3 regions of the Comamonas sp. UBA7840 genome follow, and region 2 is predicted to be linked to each of the others. Evidence: predicted binding sites of a transcription regulator. Region 2 holds the regulator's gene; each other region holds the start of a gene.

Region 1 (4,136 bases), on a different contig from region 2:
GAGCTGGAACACCCCAACTTGCAATACCACGTGCAGCCGCTGTCGCTGGACGCATTTGGCGAGCCGCTGCACGGCTTCCCGGCGTTCACCGCCAGCGTCTGCAACCTCAACCCCACCAGCCGCGGCACGGTGCAAATCCGCAGCCCCAACTTTGAAGATGCGCCCAGCATTGCGCCCAATTACCTGAGCACCGCCGAAGACCAGCGCGTGGCGGCCGAGAGCCTGCGCGTCACGCGCCGCATCGTCAGCCAATCTGCGCTGGCGCGCTACCAGCCGCAGGAATTCAAGCCCGGGGTGCAATACCAAACCGATGAAGAGCTGATCCGTCTGGCTGGCGACATTGCCACCACCATCTTCCACCCCGTAGGCACCACCAAAATGGGGCGCAACACCGACCCCATGGCCGTGCTGGACAGCCACCTGCGCGTGCGCGGCATACAAGCGCTGCGCGTGGTGGATGCCGGGGCCATGCCCACCATCACCAGTGGCAACACCAACAGCCCCACGCTGATGCTGGCCGAAAAAGCCGCGCAATGGATCCGCGCCGACCACAAAGCGCGCCACGGCCTCAACGCCGCAGTACCCGCCCGCGCGCAGCCTGTACCACAGCCGGACGCTGAGGCGGCTTCGCTCACGCTCTAAACAAAAAAGAGAGCTGCCAGCGTACGTGTTTGCTTGGTTTTGATGTGAAAAATATTCAAAAATCAGCAATAACAAGCGCTAGCAGCTCTCTTTTTATTTATTAATTACCCCAAGCCTTCCGCTGCTTGGCTGCGTGCCAGGCCAGCGGGGCACAACGGCGCCCCTGCGCGACACGGCCCATGCCGCAGGGCCCATCGCCTGCACAACGCCAGCCAGTCCAGGTGCTGCCAACACGGCCTTGGGCTTAGCGCAGCCTTCCGATGTAGCGCCCCGCAGCCTCCGAAGTTAGCTCCGGCGCAGACGGCGGCGCCACGGCCTGCAGCCCACGCGGCGGGGGCAGGCGTTCCTGCGTGGGCATTGCCTGCGGCCCTTGCGCAGCGGGTGCGCCGATGTGGGCTTCCAGCTTTGCCGCCAGCGCTGCCAGTGCGGCATCCCCCTCTTCGTGGGCATAGACCCGCGCCACACGCACCACTTCCCGGGCATAAGCATCGTTGACCGCCATCCAGTCGGTATCGGTCACCCGCCCCGCTTTGCGGCGCAGGGCCACATGCAAATGCGCCGCCACGGCCATGCGTTCATTGCTGCTCATCGCTTAACTCCTTGCTCGGTCATGCACGGGCCATCACTGGCCAAGGTGTTCGCGGTGCTGGCTGATGTCCAGCCCCTGCTGCTCGTCTGGCAGCTCCACGCGCACCGGCAGGAATCGATCCGTCACCCACATCAGCACGCAGGTGGCCGCAAAACTAAAGGCTGCCACGGCCACCACCGCCACGGCTTGCGCCAGCACATTGCCTTGCACGCCAGCAATGGTGCTACTGGCCAGCACCCCGGTCAGGATGGCGCCCACCATGCCCCCCAGCCCGTGCACGCCAAACACGTCCAGCGCATCATCGGCCCCCAGCCAGCGCTTGAACCCCGTGGCGCCCCAGTAGCAAACCAGACCGGCCACCGCCCCAATGCCCAGGCCCGCCCCCATGCCCACATAGCCTGCCGCCGGCGTGACGGCCACCAGCCCCGCAACCAGGCCAGAGCACAGCCCCAGCAGCGATGCACGGCGGTGCAGCAACCACTCGCCCGCCGCCCAGCCCAAGGCGCCCCCCGCCGCTGCCAAATGGGTGACCACCATGGCCAATGCAGCACGCCCATCGGCGGCCAAGGCAGAGCCCCCGTTAAAACCAAACCAGCCCACCCACAGCAAGCACGCGCCCAGCATGGTCCAGCCCAGGTTGTAGGGCTGAAAGGCTTCTTTGCCATAGCCGTCGCGCTTGCCCAAATAGCAGGCGCACGCCAGCCCCGCCGCACCCGCATTCACGTGCACCACCGTGCCCCCCGCAAAATCCAGCGCACCCATGCGGGCCAGCCAGCCCCCGGGCTCCCACACCCAGTGCGCCACGGGCACATACACCAGCAGGCTCCACAGCGCCATGAACAGCATCAGCGCACCAAAGCGCATGCGCTCGACCAAGGCGCCCACGATCAAAGCGGCCGTGATGATGGCAAACGTGAGCTGAAACAAGGCATAGGCCGCCTCGGGAATGTGCGGCGCCATGGGGCTGACGGCCACCTGCTGCGCCACCAGCTGGTAGTCCAGCCCAGTAAACCACCAGCGATCCAGCCCACCCAGCCAGCGCGTGCCGGGCGTCAGCGCCAGCGAATAGCCCACCGCAAACCACACCACACTGACCACACAGGCGGTGCCCAGCACCGCCGCCAGCGTGTTCAGCACATTCTTGCGCCGCACCATACCCGCATAAAACAGCGCCACACCGGGCAAAGTCATCAGCAGCACCAGCGTGGCAGACACCAGCACCCATGCAGTGTCGGCAGCGTGCATCTGCGCCAACCCCACCAGTTGCTGCGCCTGTACCGCCTGCGGCAAAGCCAGCCATACGCCCCACCCCCACCGCCTACACAGTTTGCTGCGCATCTGCATGTCGACCTCTCCCGTGGATTTTTGGTGCAGGCCACCAAGCACAAGCCGTGCCTGCGCAATGCAGGCGTGCATGCCACCACGTAAAGCAATCTCAACAGATGCTTGTCAGACACCGCGCCCGCTCCTTGCGGGAAATCCCCGATGCACCATCCCGAAGCAAGGCTTACATTGACCCCACTCTAGCGCGCACCAAGGTGTGGCAGCACGGAGGGCCCGAGGAGACAACTCGATCCACAACCAGACCAATATCTATAAAGCATCCACCAATGAGATGCCTTTCCAAAGCGCCGGCACCCCCGGCGCTTTTTGTTTGGGCAAGTGACAGCTTGGGGCAACCAGCCAGCGCACAATGCAGCCCATCATGGAATGGATCTTTGTTTCTCTGGCTTCGGCCCTCGCAGGTTTTGTGGATGCCATCGTGGGCGGTGGCGGGCTGATTCTGGTGCCCGCCATGTTTGCCGCTTTCCCCCACGCCGCGCCCGCCACCTTGTTTGGCACCAACAAAAGCGCAGCCGTCTGGGGCACGGCCATGTCCACCTGGCAATACAGCCGCCGCATCTCCATCACCTGGGCCACGATCACGCCGGGCATCGTGGCAGCAGGGGTGGGCGCTTTTGTTGGCGCATGGGCGGTGACGCTGGTCAACCCCGACTTTTTGCGCAAGCTGCTGCCCTTTATCTTGCTGGGCGTGCTGCTCTACACACTGGCCAAAAAAGAGCTGGGCCGCGACCACACCCCGCGCCACAGCGTGCGCGCCACGCAGTACCTCACCGCAGGCATTGGTCTGGTGATTGGGTTTTATGACGGCTTTTTTGGCCCCGGCACGGGCAGTTTTTTTGTGTTTTTGCTGGTGCGTCTGCTGGGCTATGACTTTTTGAATGCCTCCATCAACGCCAAGCTGATGAACGTCACCACCAACATCGCCGCGATTGCCCTGTTTGCGCTCAAAGGCCATGTCTGGTGGCACTTTGCCGTACCGCTGGCGGTGGCCAACGTGCTGGGCAGTGTGCTGGGCACCTGGATGGCCCTGCGCCACGGCGCGGGCTTTGTGCGCGTGATTTTCATCGTGGTGGTGGGCCTGCTGATTCTCAAAACCGGCTGGGATGCCTTTGGCGCTTAGCCCACTGCACGGCGCGACTGGGCATAAAGCCATCGGGGCTGCTCCAGCGCCCTTCTGCATCAACGAAGGCTGACTTCTATAATCACGCGCTGCTTTCGCCCTCAGGCCGCCCCGTTTCGGTGCATTCAGCACCGTTGGTCGGGTGGCACAGCGAGCACCTTGTGCCCTGCTGTGGCCCCTATGTTTCCGCGCCGCGTGGTGCGTGCGGAGGCTCCAAACCCTTGGAGCCGGGGGCCGGACCCTGCGACTGTCTCCAGGAACTTCTCATGAAACGCATTTCCGTGATCGCCGCTGCCGCATTGGCAGTATTGGCTGCTACTGGTGCCCACGCCCGTAGCTTGGACGCCATCCAAAAGGACGGCACCCTCCGTGTGGCTACCGAGGGCTATTACGCCCCTTTTGCCTACTTTGAAGGCAAGAAGCTGACCGGCTTTGAAGTGG
Region 2 (4,136 bases):
TCGAAGGCGAGGGCGAGGTCATTGAGTACAACGGCCAGACCGATGATGTGAAGCTGATTCGCCGTGGACAGTTGCGCCGCTATACCGGTGGCAAGCTCAGCGACGACATCATGGGCAGCGTCATCACCTATAACAATCTGACCGACGTGTTTACCGTGGATGGTGAAAAGCGCAGCAATGAGCCCTCGTCGGCACCCGCTGGCTCCGGGGGCCGCGTGCGCGCTATTTTGGCGCCCAAGGCCACCGCTGCCCCATCACCCTCGACCGCCCCAGCGCAGCCCTTGCAGCCTTCCGGCACCCTGAATTTGCAAGGAAAGTAATGGCTGAGCAGACCCAAGACATCGCAGGCACCAGCAAGCTGGAGGCCCGCCATCTGGCCAAGTCGTACGGCAGCCGCAAGGTGGTCAAAGACGTCTCCATCACGGTACAAAAAGGTGAGGTGGTGGGCTTGCTGGGCCCCAATGGCGCTGGCAAAACCACGTCGTTTTACATGATTGTGGGCTTGGTGCGCAGCGATGGTGGGGATGTGCTCATCGATGGGCACTCGGTGGGCAATATGCCCATCCACCAGCGCTCGCGCCTGGGGCTGTCGTACCTGCCGCAAGAAGCGTCGATCTTTCGCAAGCTGAATGTGGAAGACAACGTGCGTGCCGTGCTGGAGCTGCAAAAAGACGCAGCGGGTAAGCCGCTGTCGTCGGCAGAGATTGAAGCTCAGCTGAGCAAGTTGCTGCAAGAGCTGCGCGTTGAGCATTTGCGCATGTCGCCCTCGCTGGCGCTGTCCGGCGGTGAGCGCCGCCGTGTCGAGATCGCGCGGGCGCTGGCTACCAACCCACGCTTTATCTTGCTGGACGAGCCTTTTGCCGGTATCGACCCGATCGCGGTGATCGAGATCCAGCGCATCATCGGCTTTCTCAAGGAGCGCGGCATCGGCGTGCTGATTACCGACCACAACGTGCGTGAAACCTTGGGCATTTGTGACCACGCGTTCATCATCAGCGATGGCACGGTGCTGGCACAGGGAACGCCGCAGGAGATTGTCGAAAATCCGGATGTGCGCCGGGTCTACCTCGGCGAGCACTTCCGCATGTAACCCTCCTCAGCAGCGTTATCAAAAACAACAAGGGTCGAGAGAGCACACAGAGGGAGTACAGCGTTGAAGCCAGGTTTGTCACTGCGGGTCTCACAGCATTTAGCACTTACGCCGCAACTGCAGCAATCCATTCGCCTCTTACAGCTATCGACGCTGGAGCTGTCCCAAGAAGTTGAGCAGATGCTCGACGACAACCCTTTCCTCGAGATCGCGACCGAGGATGCGCCGCGCGAAGAATTTGGCCTCGACAGTGCCAATACCGCCCCGCAGGGGGATGCAGACACGGCGGAAGAATTTTCATATTCCATAGCTGACAGCGCAGGCGCAGCAAGCGCTGAAGGCCAAAAAGACCAAGAATTTTCAGCGCCGGAAAGCGATGTGCCCAATGACTGGGAAGGCGACGGCAGCGTGGACATGTCGTCCTTCGACGAGGGTGAATGGGGCGGTGAGGCCTCCGCACGCGGTCAGCGCAACGACGATGACGATGCGCCCACTGCCTTGGACTTGGCGGGCAGCCACGAGTCGCTGACCGACTTTTTGCACCAGCAGGCGCTGTCGCTGCGCCTGTCCGAGCTCGACCGCTACGCCCTGCGGTTTCTGATCGAAAACCTCAACGACGACGGCTACCTGGAAGATTCGCTGCAGGAGCTGGCTGAAGGGCTGGCTGGCACCGACGATCTGGAGCAGCTGGACGAGCTGGTGCACCGCTTCACCGTAGCACTGCGCCTGCTGCAGTCGCTGGAGCCGGTGGGCGTGGGCGCACGCGATCTGGCCGAATGCCTGCGCCTGCAGCTGTTGCACCTGCACCGCGAGGACCCGCGGGACGAGCTGCTGGAGGTGGCGCTGCAGGTGTGCGCGCAGCCGCTGGACATGCTGGCGCGGCGCGATGTGCGCAAACTGATGCAGGCCTGTGGCCTGCCCGAAGCCAAGGTGCGTGCCGCGCTGGGTGTGATTGCGCGGCTGGAGCCCAAACCGGGGCGCCGTTTTGCCGATGTGGAGCGCCACATCATCGTGCCCGATGTGATCGTCAAGAAGTTGCTGCGCAAGGGTACGGACGGTCTGGCGCAGTTCAGCGTGCAGCTCAACCCGGACGTGATGCCGCGCCTGCGCGTGCACGATGTGTACGCCAACGCCCTGCGCAGCCACAAGGGCAGCGACGGGCACGCCGGCCTGCAGCAGCGGCTGCAGGAGGCGCGCTGGTTTATCAAGAACGTGCAGCAGCGCTTTGACACCATCTTGCGCGTGTCCAAGGCCATCGTTGACCGGCAAAAGAACTTCTTCGTACATGGCGAGTTGGCCATGCGCCCGCTGGTACTGCGCGACATTGCCGATGAGCTGGGCTTGCACGAATCGACCATCAGCCGCGTGACCACGGCCAAGTACATGGCCACACCGCACGGCACCTATGAGCTGAAATTCTTCTTTGGTTCCGGGCTGGGCACGGAGACGGGCGGCAATGCCTCCAGCACGGCGGTGCGTGCCTTGATCAAACAGTTCGTGGCGGCCGAAAACACCAAAAAGCCGCTGTCGGACAGCCAGATTGCCGAGATGCTCAAGGAGCAAGGCATTGAATGCGCGCGCCGCACCGTGGCCAAGTACCGCGAGGCGCTCAAAATTGCGCCAGCGAACCTGCGCAAGGCGCTCTAAGCACGCTGAAGGGCCGGGTTGATACCTGTGCAGTAGCGCAGGTCGGCACGGCCCTTTAAAATTACCGCCTAGAACACCATCGAGAACGCAGCGGCTGACGCTGCGTTTTTGCTTTCAGCGGGAGTCTGCCGGCAGCCACACCACGGCGAGGCGGCTCGCGTATGCTGGACCCCTGCTATGAACCAATTGCATTTGTTTTTGCCCTGCGCCGCTGGCGTTGAGGGTTTTCTGGCCGACGAAGTGCGCGCTATTACGGGCGTGGGCAAGGATGACGTGCTCACGGGCCGGGGCGGTGTCATGGTGCGCGCGATGTGGCGCGACGCCATGCTGCTCAATCTGCACAGCCGTCTGGCCCAGCGGGTGCTGGTGGAGCTGTCGTTCACCGAGTACCGCAGCGAGAATGATCTGTACCGCGCCGCCAGCGAGGTGGCCTGGGAAATCTGGTTCTCGCCCAAAGAGACCTTCAAGATTGAGGTGACGGCCCAGCACAGTCCGCTGACCAGCCTTAATTTTGCGGCCCTCAAGGTCAAGGATGCGATTGCCGATCGCTTCCGCGCCAAGCGCAATGGCGTGCGCCCCAGTGTGGAAACCCACCACCCTGACGTGCGTGTGCACATGCACCTGACCACCGACACCTGCACGCTGTACATGGACACCACGGGCGAAGCGCTGTTCAAGCGCGGCTGGCGCGAGGACAAGGGCGATGCACCGCTCAAGGAAACCCTGGCCGCCGCCATGATTGCCGCCACGGGCTGGAACCCGCATGGCCCTAATCCACAGCCGCTGTACGACCCCTGCTGTGGCTCTGGCACGGTAGTGATTGAGGCGGCACAGATTGCGCGAAAAATTCCCGCTGGCATCTTGCGCCGCTTTGCGTTTGAAAAGCTGGTGCCGTTCCAGCGCCATGTGTGGGAGCAAATCCTGGATGAGGCCGAGGCCCAAATTTTGGATGAAAGCCCCGTGCCGATTTTTGGCTCCGATGTCTCGCACCGCATGGTGGACTTTGCCCAGCGCAATGCCGAGCGTGCCGGCGTGGCCGAGACCGTGAACCTGCGTGGCGGTGACGCCCTGCAGCGTATGCCTCCGTGCGAGCAGCCGGGCATGATGCTGCTCAACCCCCCGTACGGCGAGCGTATTGCCGCTGCCGGCAGCTTTGGCCGCAATGCCGCAGAGCGCATGGACGCGGTCGAGCGCGTGGGCCGCGAAACAGCGCAAACCGAAGACGGTGGTGAGTTCTTCAGCCAGCTGGCCACCCACTGGAAGAAGCACTACAGCGGCTGGAGTGGCTGGATGCTCACGCCCGATTTGAAGCTGCCCGGAAAAATGCGCCTCAAAGAATCGCGCCGCACCCCCATGTGGAACGGTCCCATCGAGTGCCGCCTGTTCTGCTTCGAGATGA
Region 3 (4,136 bases), on a different contig from region 2:
ACGGAATAGCTGCAATGCGCGATCATCCATGCGCCCGCTTCCAGGCGAAATACCAGCACCAGCCTCGTCACATGGTTGGCCATTAAATCGGCGTCATGGGGCAGGTGAATGCGCAAAGTCGCAGCGACAGAGACCACCTCAGTGCTGAGATCCTGCAGCGAGACGTCGGTCACTTCCATGCGAATGGGGCCTGGCACCTGCTCAAAATCTTGCAGGGTGATGCGGATCCACTCATCACGATCCTGGATCAGCCGCCCCCAGCTGCCGGTGAAACCCGTGAAGCTCTGACTAAAGCGTGTCGTGAGGCGGTCATCCCTTGAGGCATACATGTCAATGTACTCGTGGAACAACCCACGCATCATGCGCTCACGCTCCGGCTGTACGTGACTGATCGCTGTTTGGCTGGGCAATTGCATAGGGTGGTGTCTGGCACAGTGATGGAGTGAACGCTACCGAGAAATCAATAAGCAGGCTGGAGTGTCCATGTTTCCATCCTCTCACGTGTTCAGCTTCCATGAAAGCATGGTTTGCTTCCGTCTGAACGTCCTTCCCTCCCCCGCTTCGGTCAGGGATTTTTTTTGTTGTTTTGTGCCGGTGCTGCTGCCGTTTGCTCCTGCTGCTTCAGCCCGGAAAGTACGCCACAAGTCCCCCTCGTGATGAAGATGGGCACCTCCTCCAAGTGCGACAGATCTCCGTTGAGCACAATGCGCGCCTTGGGTTGTTGTGCAGGTGTGCTTGTTGGTTTTGGCTGCATGGAAGTTGCTCTTTCAAAAAAGAATTTCACGCATCATGCCGCGCCGGCTTGCATGGCGTCGAGCAGCTTCACCGCCAGAGGCTGCCGTCCTCGAGCATGCAACACCGTACAGGCCGCAGCCGGTTTTCGCACCCAGGCTATGTCCGTTGCTTGGGCATTTATGCCGCATTTTTCATCTGCAGGCCCGCTGCTGGTGCAGCAACTTGGACGCACTCAGCCCGCCAGTTTTTACCTTAACCGCATCTTCTGCGCACCGTCTCAAAAACAAGAGCTATCAGCGCAATATTGATAAAGCCTAGAGCCATAAAAGGCTTCAATTTCTCTTGTGGCGACATGGGCTGCGCCACAGCCGCTGCTGGCTGGACTTCCCCCCTTCATCAGGCACAACACGCCGCGCCCCTATCTGGCACGCAACCTGCTTGATATCCGCATCTTGTATACATCTAGGTATTCATCATGCTGATTGGCACATTCGACGAGTGGAAGCGCGCATACCACGAGGGCGCAGACCCAACACTGCTGCTGGAGCAACAGCGCCAAGCCTTCAAGGCCGATGACACGGCCTGGATCAGCATTGCCAGCGCGGACCAACTGCACGCGCAACTACAAGCCTTGAAGACGCTGGAAGCCAAGCACGGGCGGGCCCAGCTCCCCCTGTTCGGCATACCGTTTGCGGTGAAGGACAACATCGATGTGGCTGGTTTTGCCACGACGGCGGCCTGCCCTGCTTTTGCCTATACCGCACAAGTCGATGCGGTGGCAGTGCAGCGCCTGAAAAACGCGGGCGCCATCGTGCTGGGCAAGACCAATTTGGACCAATTTGCCACAGGCCTGGTGGGCACACGTTCGCCATACGGCGTGGTGCCCAATACGTGGGATGAAACGCTGATTTCTGGCGGCTCCAGCTCGGGCTCTGCATCGGTCGTGGCACGCGGTTTGGTGCCCTTTGCGCTGTCGACCGACACGGCAGGCTCTGGCCGTGTGCCGGCCGCGTTCAACCAAATTGTGGGCCTTAAGCCCACACCAGGTGCAGTGCCCAGCACTGGTTTGGTGCCTGCCTGCCGCACGCTGGACTGCATCGGGGTGCTGGCCCTGAATGTGGCCGACAGTGCCACGGTGCTGGCCCTTATGGAAGGGGTGGATGCAGGTGACAGCTACTGCCAGCCACGCCCTGCTTTGGCCCAGCACACACCGCTAGCGCAGCTGCGCGTGGGTGTGCCGCAAACGCGCCGACTGTCGGATGCCTATGAGGCCGCATTCCACACATTCGTAGCGCGTTTGCAGCCCCAGACCCAGGCGGTGCAGCCCATGGCTTTCGACATCCTGCAGGAAGTCGTCAACCTGCTGTACTACGGCCCGTGGGTGGCAGAGCGTGTGGTGGGGGCACGCAGCATTTACGAGGCCCAGCCTGAAGCACTGCTGCCCGTGATTCGCCAAGTGCTGGATGTGCACCAGCGCTTCACGGCGGTCGACACCTTTGCAGCGCAATATCGCCTGCAAGCCTTGCAGCAGCAGGCCGAAAAAATCTGGGAGACCGTCGATGTGCTGTGCGTGCCCAGTGCGCCGCGCCACCCCAGCATTGCCGAGGTGCAGGCCGACCCGATTGCGGTCAATTCCGAGTTGGGCACGTACACCAATTTTGTGAATTTGCTGGGCTGGTCAGCGATTGCCATTCCGGCCTCGCAACTGCCCAACGGCTTGCCGTTTGGCATCACCATGATTGCACCCGCATGGCGCGAACCCGATTTGGTGCGCTGGGCCCAGCAACTGGAGGCGCAGACACTACTGAGCGCAGGGGTGACCGGCTTGCACAGCAAGCCCACGGGGCCTTTGCCCACCTGGCAGGTGCCCGCACAGGGGGACACCCTGGAATTGGCCGTGGTGGGCGCCCATTTGCGCGGCATGCCGCTGAACCATGAGCTGCTTGCCTGCGGCGCACGCTTTCGTGAAGCCACGCACACGGCACCCCACTACCGCCTGTATGCGCTGGCAGGCACGGTGCCCGCCAAACCCGGTCTGGCACGTGCCGAGGATGGGGGCGCCATTGCCGTGGAGGTCTGGGACATGCCCGTGGCCAACCTGGGGCGCTTTGTGGCCGGTGTGCCCGCGCCGCTGGGCATTGGCACGGTCACGCTGCAGGATGGCCGCGCTGTGAAGGGTTTTATCTGCGAGGGCTTTGCGCTGACACAAGCCCAAGACATCACCGCATGGGGTGGCTGGCGCGCGTATTGCAACGCCAGCTGATGTACCCGGGCAGCCCACCGCCACCGTGCGCTGCCACGCTCGATTCAACACCCTAGGAACCTTGTATGCCTGCTGCTGCCAGCCTCGCCTCTGTCGCTTATGAAACACTGCGCCAGGCGCTGGACAATTTTCAGTACGTGCCTGGAGACCGCTTCAGCGAAAGCGAAGTGGGCCAACAACTGGGCATGAGCCGCACCCCCGTGCGTGAAGCCCTGGTGCGGCTGCAGCGCGAAGGCTATATCTCGGTGTTGCCCAAGATGGGCTGGGTGGTCAACCAGCTGGACTTTGCGGTGTTTGAGCAGCTGTACGACGTGCGCGCCGTGCTGGAGTGCGCCGCCGTTGATTTGCTGGTGGCTGCGCCAGACCTGGCGCACAGGCTGCAAGATTTGACGGCGCTGTGGTGCATTCCAGCCGCCGATCGCCTGTGTGAAAAAAGCGTGGTCTCGCGCCACGACGAAGACTTTCACATGGCTTTGCTGCAAGCCAGTGGCAACTTGGAGATGGCACGCATTCACCGCGACATTACCGAGCGCATTCGCATCGTGCGGCGCCTGGAATTCACGCGCAACTACCGCATCGATGTGACCTATGAGGAGCACAGCCGCATCCTGCAGGCACTGCTGCAGCGCGATGGTCTGCAAGCCAAAGTGCTGCTGCAAAAACACATTCGTGTCAGCCGCGATGAGGTGAAAAACATCACGCTGCATATGCTGCAAAATGCCAAGCGAAAAGTGGCGCTATCGCTTACTGAGTAAGCGATAGCAGCTACCAAAAAATAACTTTCTGTGGTGCCTTTGCAAGCTGCCGTTACAGCGCTAGCGGTGGGCTAGCAAGGCATGCAGCAGCGCACCATCGGGCTGCGCCAAGGCATTCAAAATGCTGAAGTGGTCTGCCCCTTCCACCGGTAGCAGTACATCGTGGGGCAGCCCTTGGCGGTACTGTGCAAACGCTTGGCTCTGCCTTTGCAATTGCTCCAACTCTGCCGTGCCATACGCGGTAATGAAGGGCTGGTGCACCAGCGGCAAGCGCAAGGGGCTGAGTTGCTGCACTTCGGTCTCTGACAACTGCAGCGCCTCATTCAAAGCGTTGTGCCGGATGGGGCCCAGGTCATAGATGCCGCTGATACCCAGGCCCGCCA

The links. Region 2 encodes sigma-54, which starts transcription at its own class of promoters, with help from an activator protein. Its sites were predicted from a motif close to TGGCANGNAANCTGCTTT; they were not measured.
Region 1: a site for sigma-54 is predicted at 2,611-2,628, ahead of B3R00_RS14145 (ammonium transporter). Genes of this name have one in related genera too.
Region 3: a site for sigma-54 is predicted at 1,159-1,176, ahead of atzF (allophanate hydrolase). Genes of this name have one in related genera too.

What each region holds. Positions count from the first base shown of each region.
Region 1 is NZ_DLTI01000036.1:17,242-21,377, reverse strand. Features, by position in the region: gene B3R00_RS14155 (GMC family oxidoreductase) at 1-642, shown strand, start outside; gene B3R00_RS14150 (hypothetical protein) at 887-1,231, opposite strand; gene B3R00_RS14145 (ammonium transporter) at 1,265-2,569, opposite strand; gene B3R00_RS14140 (sulfite exporter TauE/SafE family protein) at 2,937-3,695, shown strand; gene B3R00_RS14135 (ABC transporter substrate-binding protein) at 3,962-4,136, shown strand, end outside.
Region 2 is NZ_DLTI01000038.1:2,679-6,814, reverse strand. Features, by position in the region: gene lptA (lipopolysaccharide transport periplasmic protein LptA) at 1-320, shown strand, start outside; gene lptB (LPS export ABC transporter ATP-binding protein) at 320-1,090, shown strand; gene B3R00_RS14385 (RNA polymerase factor sigma-54) at 1,154-2,737, shown strand; gene B3R00_RS14380 (THUMP domain-containing class I SAM-dependent RNA methyltransferase) at 2,915-4,136, shown strand, end outside.
Region 3 is NZ_DLTI01000004.1:145,244-149,379, reverse strand. Features, by position in the region: gene B3R00_RS01270 (diguanylate cyclase domain-containing protein) at 1-416, opposite strand, end outside; gene B3R00_RS01265 (hypothetical protein) at 663-1,043, shown strand; gene atzF (allophanate hydrolase) at 1,211-2,998, shown strand; gene B3R00_RS01255 (GntR family transcriptional regulator) at 3,064-3,753, shown strand; gene B3R00_RS01250 (alpha/beta hydrolase) at 3,814-4,136, opposite strand, start outside.